Enhydrobacter sp.: one gene and its partner. Each later gene encodes a partner of the first gene's protein in a complex. Links are inferred from orthologs where the notes say so. Each region holds a gene or a part of one and is shown in the gene's direction. Other genes may lie near its edges.

Region 1 (6,185 bases):
TTCTTCTTCACCTTCAACTCGCTGGTGGAGCAGAACAAGCAGATCGTGCTCTCCTCCGAGAAGCCGCCATCGGAGCTGCAGGACATCGAGGAGCGCATGCGCTCGCGGCTGGGCAGCGGCCTCGTCGCCGACATCCACTCCTCGACCTACGAGCTGAGACTCTCGATCCTGCAGACCAAGGCCGAATCGGCGCGCGTCCCGGTGCCGACCGCGGTGCTGGAGTTCCTGGCCCACAAGATCAGCACCAACATCCGCGAGCTCGAGGGTGCGCTGAACCGGGTCGTGGCCCACGGCCAGCTCATCGGCCGCGAGATCACCGTCGAGATGGCGCAGGACGTGCTGCACGACCTGCTGCGCCAGGCCGACCGCAAGGTGACGGTCGACGAGATCCAGCAGCGGGTCGCCGCGCACTACAACATCAAGCTCGCCGAGATGAGCTCGCCGCGCCGGGCCCGCTCGGTGGCCCGCCCGCGCCAGGTCGCGATGTACCTCGCCAAGCAGCTCACGACCTTGAGCCTGCCGCAGATCGGCAAGCGCTTCGGCAACCGCGATCACACCACGGTCATGCATGCCGTCCGCAAGATCGAGGAGCTCAAGATCTCCGATCTTTCGATTGCAGAGGACGTCGAGCTGCTCAAGCGCCAGTTGCAGGGCTGAGCCCGGCTTGGCGGGACGTTCGAAGCGGGGCCGCAAAGGCCCCGTTTCCTTTCCGGTCGCAAAGCCCTAAACGCCTCATATTGCGGGCGAAATTGCTTTCAGCCGACGGTCCCCGTGGTATACTTTTCAACCATCCTGCCGGGGCTTCCCCGCCGCCGGTGCGGTGGGCCCAGAAAACACCTCCAATCGGCCCCGATTACAGCGACCCAACCATGAAACTGACGATCGAGCGGGCGGCCCTTCTCAAGGCCTTGGCCCATGTCCAGAGTGTCGTCGAGCGTCGGAACACGATCCCCATCCTCTCAAACGTGCTGATCACCGCCCAGAAGGGCCGGCTGAGCCTTGCCGCGACCGATATGGACCTCGCCATCACCGAGACAGTCGACGCCAGCGCGGCCAAGACCGGCTCGACGACGGCACCCGCGCACACACTTTACGAGATCGTCCGCAAGCTGCCCGATGGGGCACAGGTCGAGCTCGAGACGGCGGCCGACGGCAACAGCCTGGTGATCCGCGCCGGCCGCTCGCGCTTCACACTGCAGTGCCTGCCGCCGGCCGATTTCCCGGCCATGAACGAGGGCGACCTGCCGCATCGCTTCCAGCTTCCGGCGACCGATCTCAAGGGCATCATCGATCGCACACGCTTCGCCATCTCCAACGAGGAGACGCGGTATTATCTGAACGGGATTTATTTCCATGCCGCCAAGGCCGCCGGCACCGACGTGCTGCGCGGCGTCGCGACCGACGGCCATCGCCTGGCGCGAGTCGAGGTGCCGCTGCCCAAGGGCGCCGGCGACATTCCGGGCGTGATCGTGCCGCGCAAGACCGTGGGCGAGGTGCGCAAGCTGCTGGACGAAAGCGACGGGTCGGTCGATGTCGAGCTGTCCGACACCCGTATCCGCTTCGCCACCGGCAACGTCACCCTGGTGAGCAAGCTGATCGACGGCACCTTCCCCGACTACGAGCGCGTCATTCCGACCGGCAACGACAAGGTCCTGAACGTGCCGTGCAAGGAGTTCGCCAACGCCGTCGACCGCGTCTCGACCATCTCGACCGAGAAATCGCGCGCCATCAAGCTCGCTGTCGGCAAGGGCGTCGTGACCCTGTCGGCCACCAGCCCCGACGCGGGCAGCGCCACCGAGGAGATCGAGGTCGACTACAAGGAAGCCGGCCTCGAGATCGGCTTCAATTCCCGCTATCTGCTCGACATCACCGAGCAGATCGCCGGCGCGGAGGCGCGGTTTCTGATGGCCGATGCGGGCTCGCCCACCCTCGTGCGCGACGGCGCCGACGAGAGCGCGCTCTACGTGCTCATGCCGATGCGGGTATGACGCCGCCGGCCATCAGCGCTCTCGCCTATTCTCCCGACGCCGCAACCGGCGCAGCGCCGGCCCTTCTGGCCGTGCGCCAGGTGCGTCTGACCGATTTCCGCAACTACGGTCAGCTGCGCCTCGAATGCGGTCCCGCGCCTGTCGTCCTGGTGGGCGCCAATGGTGCGGGCAAGACCAATCTCCTGGAGGCGCTTTCCTTCCTCGTTCCCGGGCGCGGCCTGCGCCGGGCGCGGCTCGACGAGGTGGCGCGCCGGTCGCGCGGCGGCGAGCCTGCAGCGTCAACCTGGGCGGTCGCCGCCACCCTGGACACGCCCGAGGGCCGGCTGGCCGTGGGCACCGGGATCGAGCCGCCGCGCAATGGCGGCGGCCTGGCGCGGCGGGCGGTGCGGATCGACGGTCGGCCGGCAGCGAGCCAGACCGCGCTTGGCCTGCATGTCGCGGCGGTCTGGCTGACGCCGCAGCAGGACCGACTGTTCCTCGACGGCGCGGGCGAACGCCGACGGTTCCTCGACCGGCTCGTGACGGCGCTGCATCCGGAGCATGCCGGCGACGTCGCGGCTTACGAGAATGCGCTCCGCCAGCGCAGCCGCCTGCTGGGCGAAGGCAACCGCGATCCGCACTGGTTCACCGCCCTCGAGGACACGATGGCCCGCCACGGCGTGGCCTTGGCGGCGGCGCGGGCCGATACCGTCCAGCGGCTCGATGCGGCGGCGCGGCTGGGCGTCGGACCTTTCCCGCGCGCCTCGCTGGCCATGGCTGGCGACATTGACGGCTGGGTCGCCTCGATGGCGGCGATCGACGCCGAGGACCGGTTGCGTGCCGAGCTGGCCGCCAGCCGCTTGCGGGATGCCGAAAGCGGCACCACATATTGCGGGCCGCATCGCAGCGATCTCAGCGTTCGCCATCTCGATCTCGACCTGCCGGCCGCCGACGGCTCCACCGGCCAGCAGAAGGCCCTGCTCGTGTCGATCGCCTTGGCCCATGCCCGCCTCGTGGCGTGGTCGCGGGGGCGGCCGCCGCTTCTGCTGCTGGACGAAGTCGCCGCGCACCTCGATGCGGAGCGCCGGGCTGCGCTGTTCGACGAGATCATGGCGCTTGGCGTGCAAAGCTGGATGACCGGCACCGACGCCGGCCTTTTTGGGCCGCTGGCCGGTCGCGCGCAACTCCTGCGCGTGGCCGATGGAACCATCGCGGCAGGCTGAACCCTTTTGGATCAGGATGATGAGCGAGAACGAGCAAGTCCCGAACGGCAACGGCAATGGCGAGGACTACGACGCCAGTTCCATCAAGGTCCTGCGCGGCCTCGAGGCCGTCCGCAAGCGACCCGGCATGTATATCGGCGACACCGACGACGGCACCGGCCTGCACCACATGGTCTACGAGATCGTCGACAACGCCATCGACGAGGCGCTGGCGGGCTACTGCGACCAGGTCGACGTGATCCTGCACGGCGACGGCTCCGTCACGGTGCGCGACAACGGCCGCGGCGTGCCGGTCGACATCCACCGTGAAGAGGGCGTCTCCGCCGCCATCGTCATCTTCACCCAGCTCCATGCCGGCGGAAAGTTCAACCAGAATTCCTACAAGGTCTCGGGCGGGCTGCACGGCGTAGGAGCGGCGGTGGTCAACGCGCTGTCCGAGCATCTGGACGTGCGCATCTGGCGCAACGGCAAGGAACATTTCGTGCGCTTCCGCAACGGCGATCCGGAGGGGGATCTCGGGGTCGTGGGCGATGCGCCCGAGGGCAAGCGCGGCACCGAGGTGACCTTCCTGCCCTCGCCGGAAGTGTTCAGCCAGACCGAGTTCGACTACGGCACCCTCGAGCACCGGCTGCGCGAGCTCGCCTTCCTGAATTCGGGTGTGCGCATCGTGATCACCGACGAGCGCGGCGCCGAGATCAAGGTCACGGAGCTCTTCTACGAAGGCGGCGTCGAGGCCTTCGCCAAGTATCTCGACCGCAACAAGCAGGTGCTGCACAGCCCACCGGTCTCGATCCGCGGCGAAAGGGACGGAATCACGGTCGAAGTCGCCATGCAGTGGAACGACAGCTACCACGAGACGATGCTGTGTTTCACCAACAACATCCCGCAGCGCGACGGCGGCACGCATCTCGCCGGCTTTCGCGGCGCGCTGACGCGGACCCTGAACAAATACGCCGACGAGGCGGGCATCTCGAAGAAGGAGAAGGTGAGCCTCACCGGCGACGACATGCGCGAGGGGCTGACCTGCGTCCTGTCGGTGAAGGTGCCCGATCCGAAATTCTCCTCGCAGACCAAGGACAAGCTGGTCTCGTCCGAGGTCCGGCCGGTCGTCGAGGGCGTGATCGGCGACAAGCTCAGCCAGTGGTTCGAGGAGCATCCAGCCGAAGCGCGCAAAATCGCCACCAAGGTGGTCGAGGCGGCGGCGGCCCGCGAGGCCGCGCGCAAGGCGCGCGAGCTCACCCGGCGCAAGGGCGCGCTCGATGTGAGCTCGCTGCCGGGCAAGCTCGCCGACTGCCAGGAGCGCGATCCAGCGCTTTCGGAGCTCTTCATCGTCGAGGGCGATTCGGCCGGCGGTTCTGCCAAGCAGGGCCGCAACCGCGCCTTCCAGGCGATCCTGCCGCTGCGCGGCAAGATCCTGAATGTCGAGCGCGCCCGCTTCGACAAGATGCTGTCCTCGGCCGAGATCGGCACGCTGATCACGGCGCTCGGCACCGGCATCGGCGTCGACGACTTCACCTTGGACAAGCTCCGCTACCACAAGATCATCATCATGACGGACGCGGACGTCGACGGCTCGCATATCCGCACCCTCCTGATGACGTTCTTCTATCGCCAGATGCGCGAGCTGATCGACCGCGGCCATCTCTACATCGCCCAGCCGCCGCTCTTCAAAGCCGTCCGGGGCAAGTCGGCGATCTACCTGAAGGACGAGCGCGCGCTGGACGATCACCTGATCCGGACCGGGCTCGAGGGTGCGACGCTCCGACTCGGCGACGGTACCGTGCAGGCCGGCGACGATCTGCGGCACACGGTCGATATCGCCCGCTCCGTCTCGAACCTCGTGAAGCCGCTGGCGCTGTCGCGCCGCGTGACCAACCAGGCGGTGATCGAGCAGGCCGCGATCGCTGGCGCCTTCAAGCCGGACATCCTGGCCGATGCCGAGCTCGCGCGTCAGACGGCGAACTACGTCGCCCGCCGCCTGAACGCGGTGAGCGCGCCGCTGGAGCGCGGCTGGACCGGCGAGCCGACCGCCGATGGCGGCCTCGCCTTCAGCCGGCGCCTGCGCGGCGTGCAGGAACGCCACGTGATCGACGGTCCGCTGATCAAGAGCGCCGAGGCGCGCCGGCTGGATGCGCTGGCGGCCGACCTGCAGGCGGTCTACCTGCAGCCGGGTGCGTTCGTCGCCAGGGACAAGGAAACGCCGATCGCCTCGCCGACCGAGCTGTTCGCCGCGGTGCTCGAGGCCGGTCGCAAGGGCATGACCATCCAGCGCTACAAGGGGCTGGGCGAGATGAATCCCGACCAGCTCTGGGAAACGACGCTCGACCCCGAGGCGCGGACCCTCCTGCAGGTCAAGATCAACCATGCCGACGAGGCGGACGAGATCTTCTCGACGCTGATGGGCGACGTGGTCGAGCCGCGGCGCGACTTCATCCAGGACAATGCGCTCAAGGTGGCGAATCTCGATGTCTAGGCTGCTGGCGACCGCGGCAGCGATGCTCGCCCTGGCCGGGCCGGCGTTTGCCCAGACGGCCGGCAACCCCGCGCCCAGCACGCATCCCGGCACCAGGCTCAGCTTTCCGCCCAGCCTGGGCGGGGCCACGCTGGAGCAGAGCCTGAGCGAGGACGGATCGGTCGCCTATATGTACGGCATCAACAAGATGAAGATTTACGTCTACATCGAAGGGGGCCGACGCGTCCCGCCGGGCAGTGACGCGCCTATCGTCATGAACCGGTTCGCGGCCGAGCTGAACGAGGCCGAGACGAAGCTGAAGTCGGCCGGCTACACCCGGTTCGAGCGGCCCACGGTCCCTTCGTCCTGCATCTACGGCAGCGTCGCCTTCCGCTGCATTGTCTACAGCGTTCGGTCGACCGCCGGTCGCCTCTTCAGCAAGCTCCTGCTGACCGGCTACCATGACTACTTCCTGAAGATCCGCATCGACTGGGCGGCCGGCACGGCGACCCAGGCCGATGCCGACCAGGCCTTGCAGTCGTT
Region 2 (5,116 bases), 2.1 Mb from region 1 along the record:
GGCGCCCACGCAATAGGCTCCCCAATGGGTACGGCCGGCGTCGAGACAGCGCATGGCGAGGGCGAAACCCGTCCCTTCCTCGCCCAGCCGATTGCCCGCCGGGACGCGGCAGCCGTCGAGGATCAGTTCGGCATGGGCCGAGCCGCGGCCGGCCGCCATCTCGATCGTGCGGCCGATCTGCAGGCCGGGCGTGCCCGCCTCGACCAGGAAAGCGGCGATGCCCTTGGCGCCCAATGCCGGATCGCCCGTGGCGAACACGGTAAAGAGGCCCGCCACCGGTGCGTTGGTGATGTAGGTCTTGGCGCCTTCCAGCACGTAGTCACCGGTCGCGTCTCGGCGCGCCGTCGTTCTGATGGCCGCAGCATCGGAGCCCGCCTCCTGCTCGGTCAGCGCGAAGGCCGCGATGGTGCGGCCGGAGGCCAGCTCGGGCAGCCAGCGCCGTTTCAACGCCTCGCTGCCGGCAAGCTCGACCGGCTTGGAGCCGATATGCACGTTGACGCCACTCAGGAAGTAGAAGGCGACATGCGCCTTGGCGAGCTCCTCGATGGCAAGACAGCTTCCCAGCATGGAGAGGCCGAGCCCGCCATATTCCCTCGGCGTGTTGGTGCCGAACAGCCCCAGGCGCCGCAGTCCCTCCAGCGCCCGTTCGGGAACTCGGCCGGTGGCCTCGACCTCGGCATCGAGCGGCTGCAGCTCTTCCTGCACGAACTGCCGCACGCGCTCCTGGAAGCGCACGAGGTCGGCCGGCAGCGCAAAATCCATGAGAGGATCCTCAATAAGTCGAATGTTCTTCGAAAATCGTTGTACGCTACGTTCGCCGAGTCAAGCGGCGGCGTCTCGGATGGATTGCCGGCCTGTCGGAGTTGAGCCGCGCGACCTAACGCGCCGGCGCGGGTCGGGGAAGGCTGACCACGAACTCGACACCGGGGTTGCGGTCGCGGATCTGCAGGGTGCCCTTCAACTGCTGCACGAAGGACGTAACAATGCGCATGCCGAGCCCCTTTGGCCTGGCAAGGTCGAAACCCGGGGGCAGCCCGTCGCCCCGGTCGCGCACGGAGATGGTGAGCGCGCTATCGCCGTTCTCGGTTAGGGAGACCCAGATCTCGCCGCCCGTCCGTCCCTTGTAGGCGTACTTCGCCGCGTTGGTGATCAGCTCGTTCACGATCATGGCGACCGATATCGCCCGGTCGGCCGGAATCTCGATGCCGTGGCACGCCTCGATATGGATGACGCAATGGGCGACGCTCGCATCCAGATCCTTGCCGATGGTCTCGATGTACTTGCCGAGATCCATGCGTTCGACATTGCCGCCATGGATCAGCCGATCGTGCGCCTTCGCCACCGCCGATACCCGGTGCGCCGCTTCCTCGAGATGAGCCGTGAGGGTCGCATCGCCGACGTCGCTGGCCTGCAGATGGAGCAGGCTCGACACGATCATCAGGCTGTTCTTCACCCGGTGGCTCATCTCCTTCAGGAGCACCTGGTGACGCTCCAGCGCCGCCTCGAGACTTTGCTGGTGGCGCTCGCGCTCGATCGCCATGCCCAGGATGTTCGCGGCACCCTGCAGGAAGGCGAGATCCTGCTCGACGAACTTCTCGTCCGACCGGCTGTCGACCTCGAGCACGCCGAACGGTCGGCCGTCGCCCTGCAGGATGACGTTCATCGCCCGATGGATGCCGTGCTGGCGCAGGATCTCGGGCGTCCTGAAGCGTTCCTCGTTCTCGAGATGATTGGAGATCACCGGCTTGCCGGTGCGCAGGGCAAAGCCCGCCGGCGATTCGAGGTCGGCGCCGATCGTGGCCTGGCCGACGACGCCCTCCTGCCAGCCCACGCCAGCGCGGACCAGGAACCGGTTCTCGGCCGGCATATACTCCAGCACCTTGCTGAACTGCGCCCTCAGGCCCTCGGCCGCAAGGCGGGCAGTCTCGGTGAGCAGCTTGTCGAGGCTTGCGCCATGCAGGGCGACCACGCCCAGCTCAGCCAGTATCTCCTGCTGCTGGATACGCTGCTTCAGGGCGCGCAGCGTGACGTTCGGGTCGTCTCCTGCCGGGTTGGGCTCGACGACCGGCGAATCGCCATCATGGGAAGGACACATGGACAGGACCTAGCCGTTCCCCCCGACCGCCACAAGCGCGCTCATTGCGGGGGAAATCGCGCCGCTATTCGTCCCGATTCGGCCCCGATCTGGCCCTTGCGCCGGCCGCCCCGACTCCTGATATAACCGCCTCGAGGGGCCGGTGTGGGCGGAGCAGTCGCCAACCCGGTCAGATCCGGAAGGAAGCAGCCGTAACGAATTCGCTTCGGGTCATGCCGGTCCCTCACCCGTTGCCTTGCGCGCGCCGTCGCCGGGCCGGGCCGCCCGGGCGCGACGACCGCCCGGCCAGAAGGGCCGCGGCGCATCGAGGGTGAGCGCCATGGCGAAAGCCACCACAGTCTCCGGGGAGCAGGAGCAACTCCCCTATCGCGTCCTCGCCCGCAAATACCGTCCCGTCGATTTCACCACCCTGGTCGGCCAGGAGGCGATGGTGCGCACCCTGCGCAACGCCATCGCCTCGGGTCGCATTGCCCATGCCTTCATGCTCACCGGCGTGCGCGGCGTGGGCAAGACTACCACCGCCCGCATCATCGCCCGAGCACTCAACTGCGTCGGCGCCGACGGCAAGGGCGGCCCGACCGTCGATCCCTGCGGCGTGTGCGAGCATTGCAGAGCGATCAGCGAGGATCGTCATATTGACGTAATCGAAATGGACGCAGCGTCGCGCAGCAAGGTCGAGGAGATGCGCGAACTGCTCGATGGCGTACGCTACAGCCCGCAAATGGCGCGTTACAAGGTGTACATCATCGACGAAGTGCACATGCTGTCGGACAAGGCCTTCAATTCGCTTTTGAAGACGCTGGAGGAGCCGCCGCCGCATGTGAAGTTCCTGTTCGCCACCACCGAGATCCGCAAGGTGCCGGTGACGGTACTGTCGCGCTGCCAGCGCTTTGACTTGAAGCGCGTGCCGCAGGAAGTGCTGGTCGCGCACTTCGCCAAGATCGCCGAGGCCGAGAAGGTCGAGATCTCGCCCGAGGCGCTGGCGCTGCTGGCGCGCGCCGCCGACGGCTCGGTGCGCGACGGGCTCTCCATGCTCGACCAGGCGATCGCCCATGGCGGCGGCGTGGTCGACGCCAACCAGGTGCGCGACATGCTGGGCCTCGCCGACCGCAACGGCGTGCTCGACCTCTTCGAGAAGACCATGCGCGGCGATGCGGCTGCCGTGGTTGCGGCACTGGGCGAGATGCACGATTCGGGCGCCGATCCCGTGGTGATCCTGCAGGACCTGCTGGAGCTCACGCACTGGGTGACCAGGCTCAAGGTGGCGCCCGAAGCCGGCGCCAGTTCGGCCGACAGCGAGCGCGCACAGGGGCTCGCGATGGCGAAGAAGCTGTCGATGGCCTCGCTGACGCGCGCCTGGACGCTCCTGATGAAAGGCCTGAAGGAGACGCTCAACGCGCCCTCGCCCGTGCGCGCGGCCGAGATGGCCTTGATAAGGCTTTGCTACGTCGCAGAGCTGCCCTCGCCTTCAGACGTTCTCAAGACGCTGCAGAACGGCGGCGGTGTGCCGGCGGGCGCGACCAACGGCGGCAGCGGGCCTGCGCCTCGACCCGGTGGCGGCGGAGCCGCGGCGGCGCGTGTCGCCGCGCCCGCGTCGGCGGTCGCCTCCCAACCTGCACCGGCAACGCCCGCGCCCAGGACCTTCACCGAAGTCGTGGCGCTCCTGGAGACGAAGCGCGAGGCTCGGCTGGTGCACCACCTGATGCATCACGTTCACGAGGTGCGGTGCGAACCGGGCCTGATCGAGTTCCGGCCCGAGCCGGCGGCGCCCAAGGATCTGGCAGCGCGGCTCAGCGGGTTCCTGGGCAACGTCACCGGCCGGCGCTGGATCGCCTCGGTCTCGCGTGACGAAGGCAAGCCGACGCTCGCGGCACAGAAAGCCAGTCGCGGCGATGCGCTCCGGACCCAGGCCGAGAACAACGCCATCGTGCAGGCGATCCTGAAGACCTTTCCCGGTGCCAGGCTCGAGACGGTGCGGCGCAAGGGCGAGGAGACGTCGCTGGTCGCCGGACTGCACGCGCCGACCGCCGATGACGAACCGCCGGCGGCGGAAGACTATCCGGTCGACGACGACATCCCCGAAAGCGAGTACTGATGTTCGACAAGCTCAAGGATCTGGGCGGCCTGATGCAGCAGGCCCAGCAGGTGCAGCAGAAGGTGCAGGAGCTGCAGGCGCAGCTCGAGCGCATGGAGATCGTAGGCAGCTCGGGTGCGGGCCTGGTGAAGGTCACCGTCAACGGCAAGAACGAGACGCGCCGCGTCGAGATCGATCCTTCCCTCTTCAAGCCCGAGGAGAAGGGTGTGGTCGAGGACCTGATCGTCGCCGCTGCCAATGACGCGCGCGGCAAGGTCGAGCAGACGGTCCAGGAGCAGATGCGCTCCATCACCGGCGGCCTTCCCCTGCCGCCCGGCTTCAAGCTCTGATGCTCGAGGGTCATGCACCTCTCCTCCCGAGGGGGAGAGGCTGGGTGAGGGGGATTCTAAGCGGGAGAATGAAGCGCCAACTGGATTGTGCTCCAGATTCCCTCCGGGTTTTGCATGACCTCGTTCGCCCAAAAGCGGAGGATTCGCCAGCCTTCGCGCTCCATGGCCTTCGTTCGTCGAATATCGGCGTCGACTTGAAAGGCGTAGTGTTCCCCGTCTATCTCGATCACCAGTTTCCTGGATATGCAGGCAAAGTCGGCAAAGTACGGATCAATCGGATGCTGGCGCCGGAATTTGACACCTGCCATACGACGGTCGCGGAACATCTCCCAACAGATGCGCTCGGCACGACTGCTGTCGCGGCGCAATTCGCGCGCTCTCTTGATGCTGTCGTCGCTCACGCCCCCTCACCCGACCTCTCACCCTCCGGGGGAGAGGAGCATGATATATGAACGGGCCGGAGATCGAGCGGCTGATCCAGCTCCTGGGGCGGTTGCCGGGGTTGGGGCCGCGGTCGGCGCGGCGGGTGGCGCTGCATCTTCTGAAGAAGCGCGAGGTGCTGATGCAGCCGCTGAGCGCGGCGCTGGCCGATGCGGC

Evidence for each region. The genes of interacting proteins can lie anywhere in the genome.
Region 2: the proteins of dnaN (region 1) and OJF58_RS21360 are in contact, whole or in part, in a cryo-EM structure (PDB 8GIZ), measured with the Escherichia coli proteins. The link is inferred for Enhydrobacter sp. from one-to-one orthologs.

Annotation. Positions count from the first base shown.
Region 1 is NZ_CP126889.1:2,129,346-2,135,530, reverse strand. The notes cover bases 1-2,928. They hold dnaN (DNA polymerase III subunit beta), read left to right. Parts: upstream 1-869; coding sequence 870-1,988; downstream 1,989-2,928. Other genes in these bases: recF (DNA replication/repair protein RecF), read left to right, coding at 1,985-2,928; dnaA (chromosomal replication initiator protein DnaA), read left to right, coding at 1-657. Also shown: more of recF, read left to right, coding at 2,929-3,190; gyrB (DNA topoisomerase (ATP-hydrolyzing) subunit B), read left to right, coding at 3,210-5,663; OJF58_RS10690 (hypothetical protein), read left to right, coding at 5,656-6,185. UniProt on the Escherichia coli protein: Confers DNA tethering and processivity to DNA polymerases and other proteins. Acts as a clamp, forming a ring around DNA (a reaction catalyzed by the clamp-loading complex) which diffuses in an ATP-independent manner freely and bidirectionally along dsDNA.
Region 2 is NZ_CP126889.1:4,274,766-4,279,881, reverse strand. What follows is about bases 1,897-4,802. They hold OJF58_RS21360 (DNA polymerase III subunit gamma/tau), read left to right. Parts: upstream 1,897-2,414; coding sequence 2,415-4,190; downstream 4,191-4,802. Other genes in these bases: OJF58_RS21350 (DUF559 domain-containing protein), read right to left, coding at 4,576-4,802; OJF58_RS21355 (YbaB/EbfC family nucleoid-associated protein), read left to right, coding at 4,190-4,519; OJF58_RS21370 (histidine kinase dimerization/phosphoacceptor domain -containing protein), read right to left, coding at 1,897-2,095. Outside these bases: OJF58_RS21375 (acyl-CoA dehydrogenase family protein), read right to left, coding at 1-762; more of OJF58_RS21370, read right to left, coding at 878-1,896; more of OJF58_RS21350, read right to left, coding at 4,803-4,920; recombination mediator RecR, read left to right, coding at 4,968-5,116. UniProt on the Escherichia coli protein: Part of the beta sliding clamp loading complex, which hydrolyzes ATP to load the beta clamp onto primed DNA to form the DNA replication pre-initiation complex.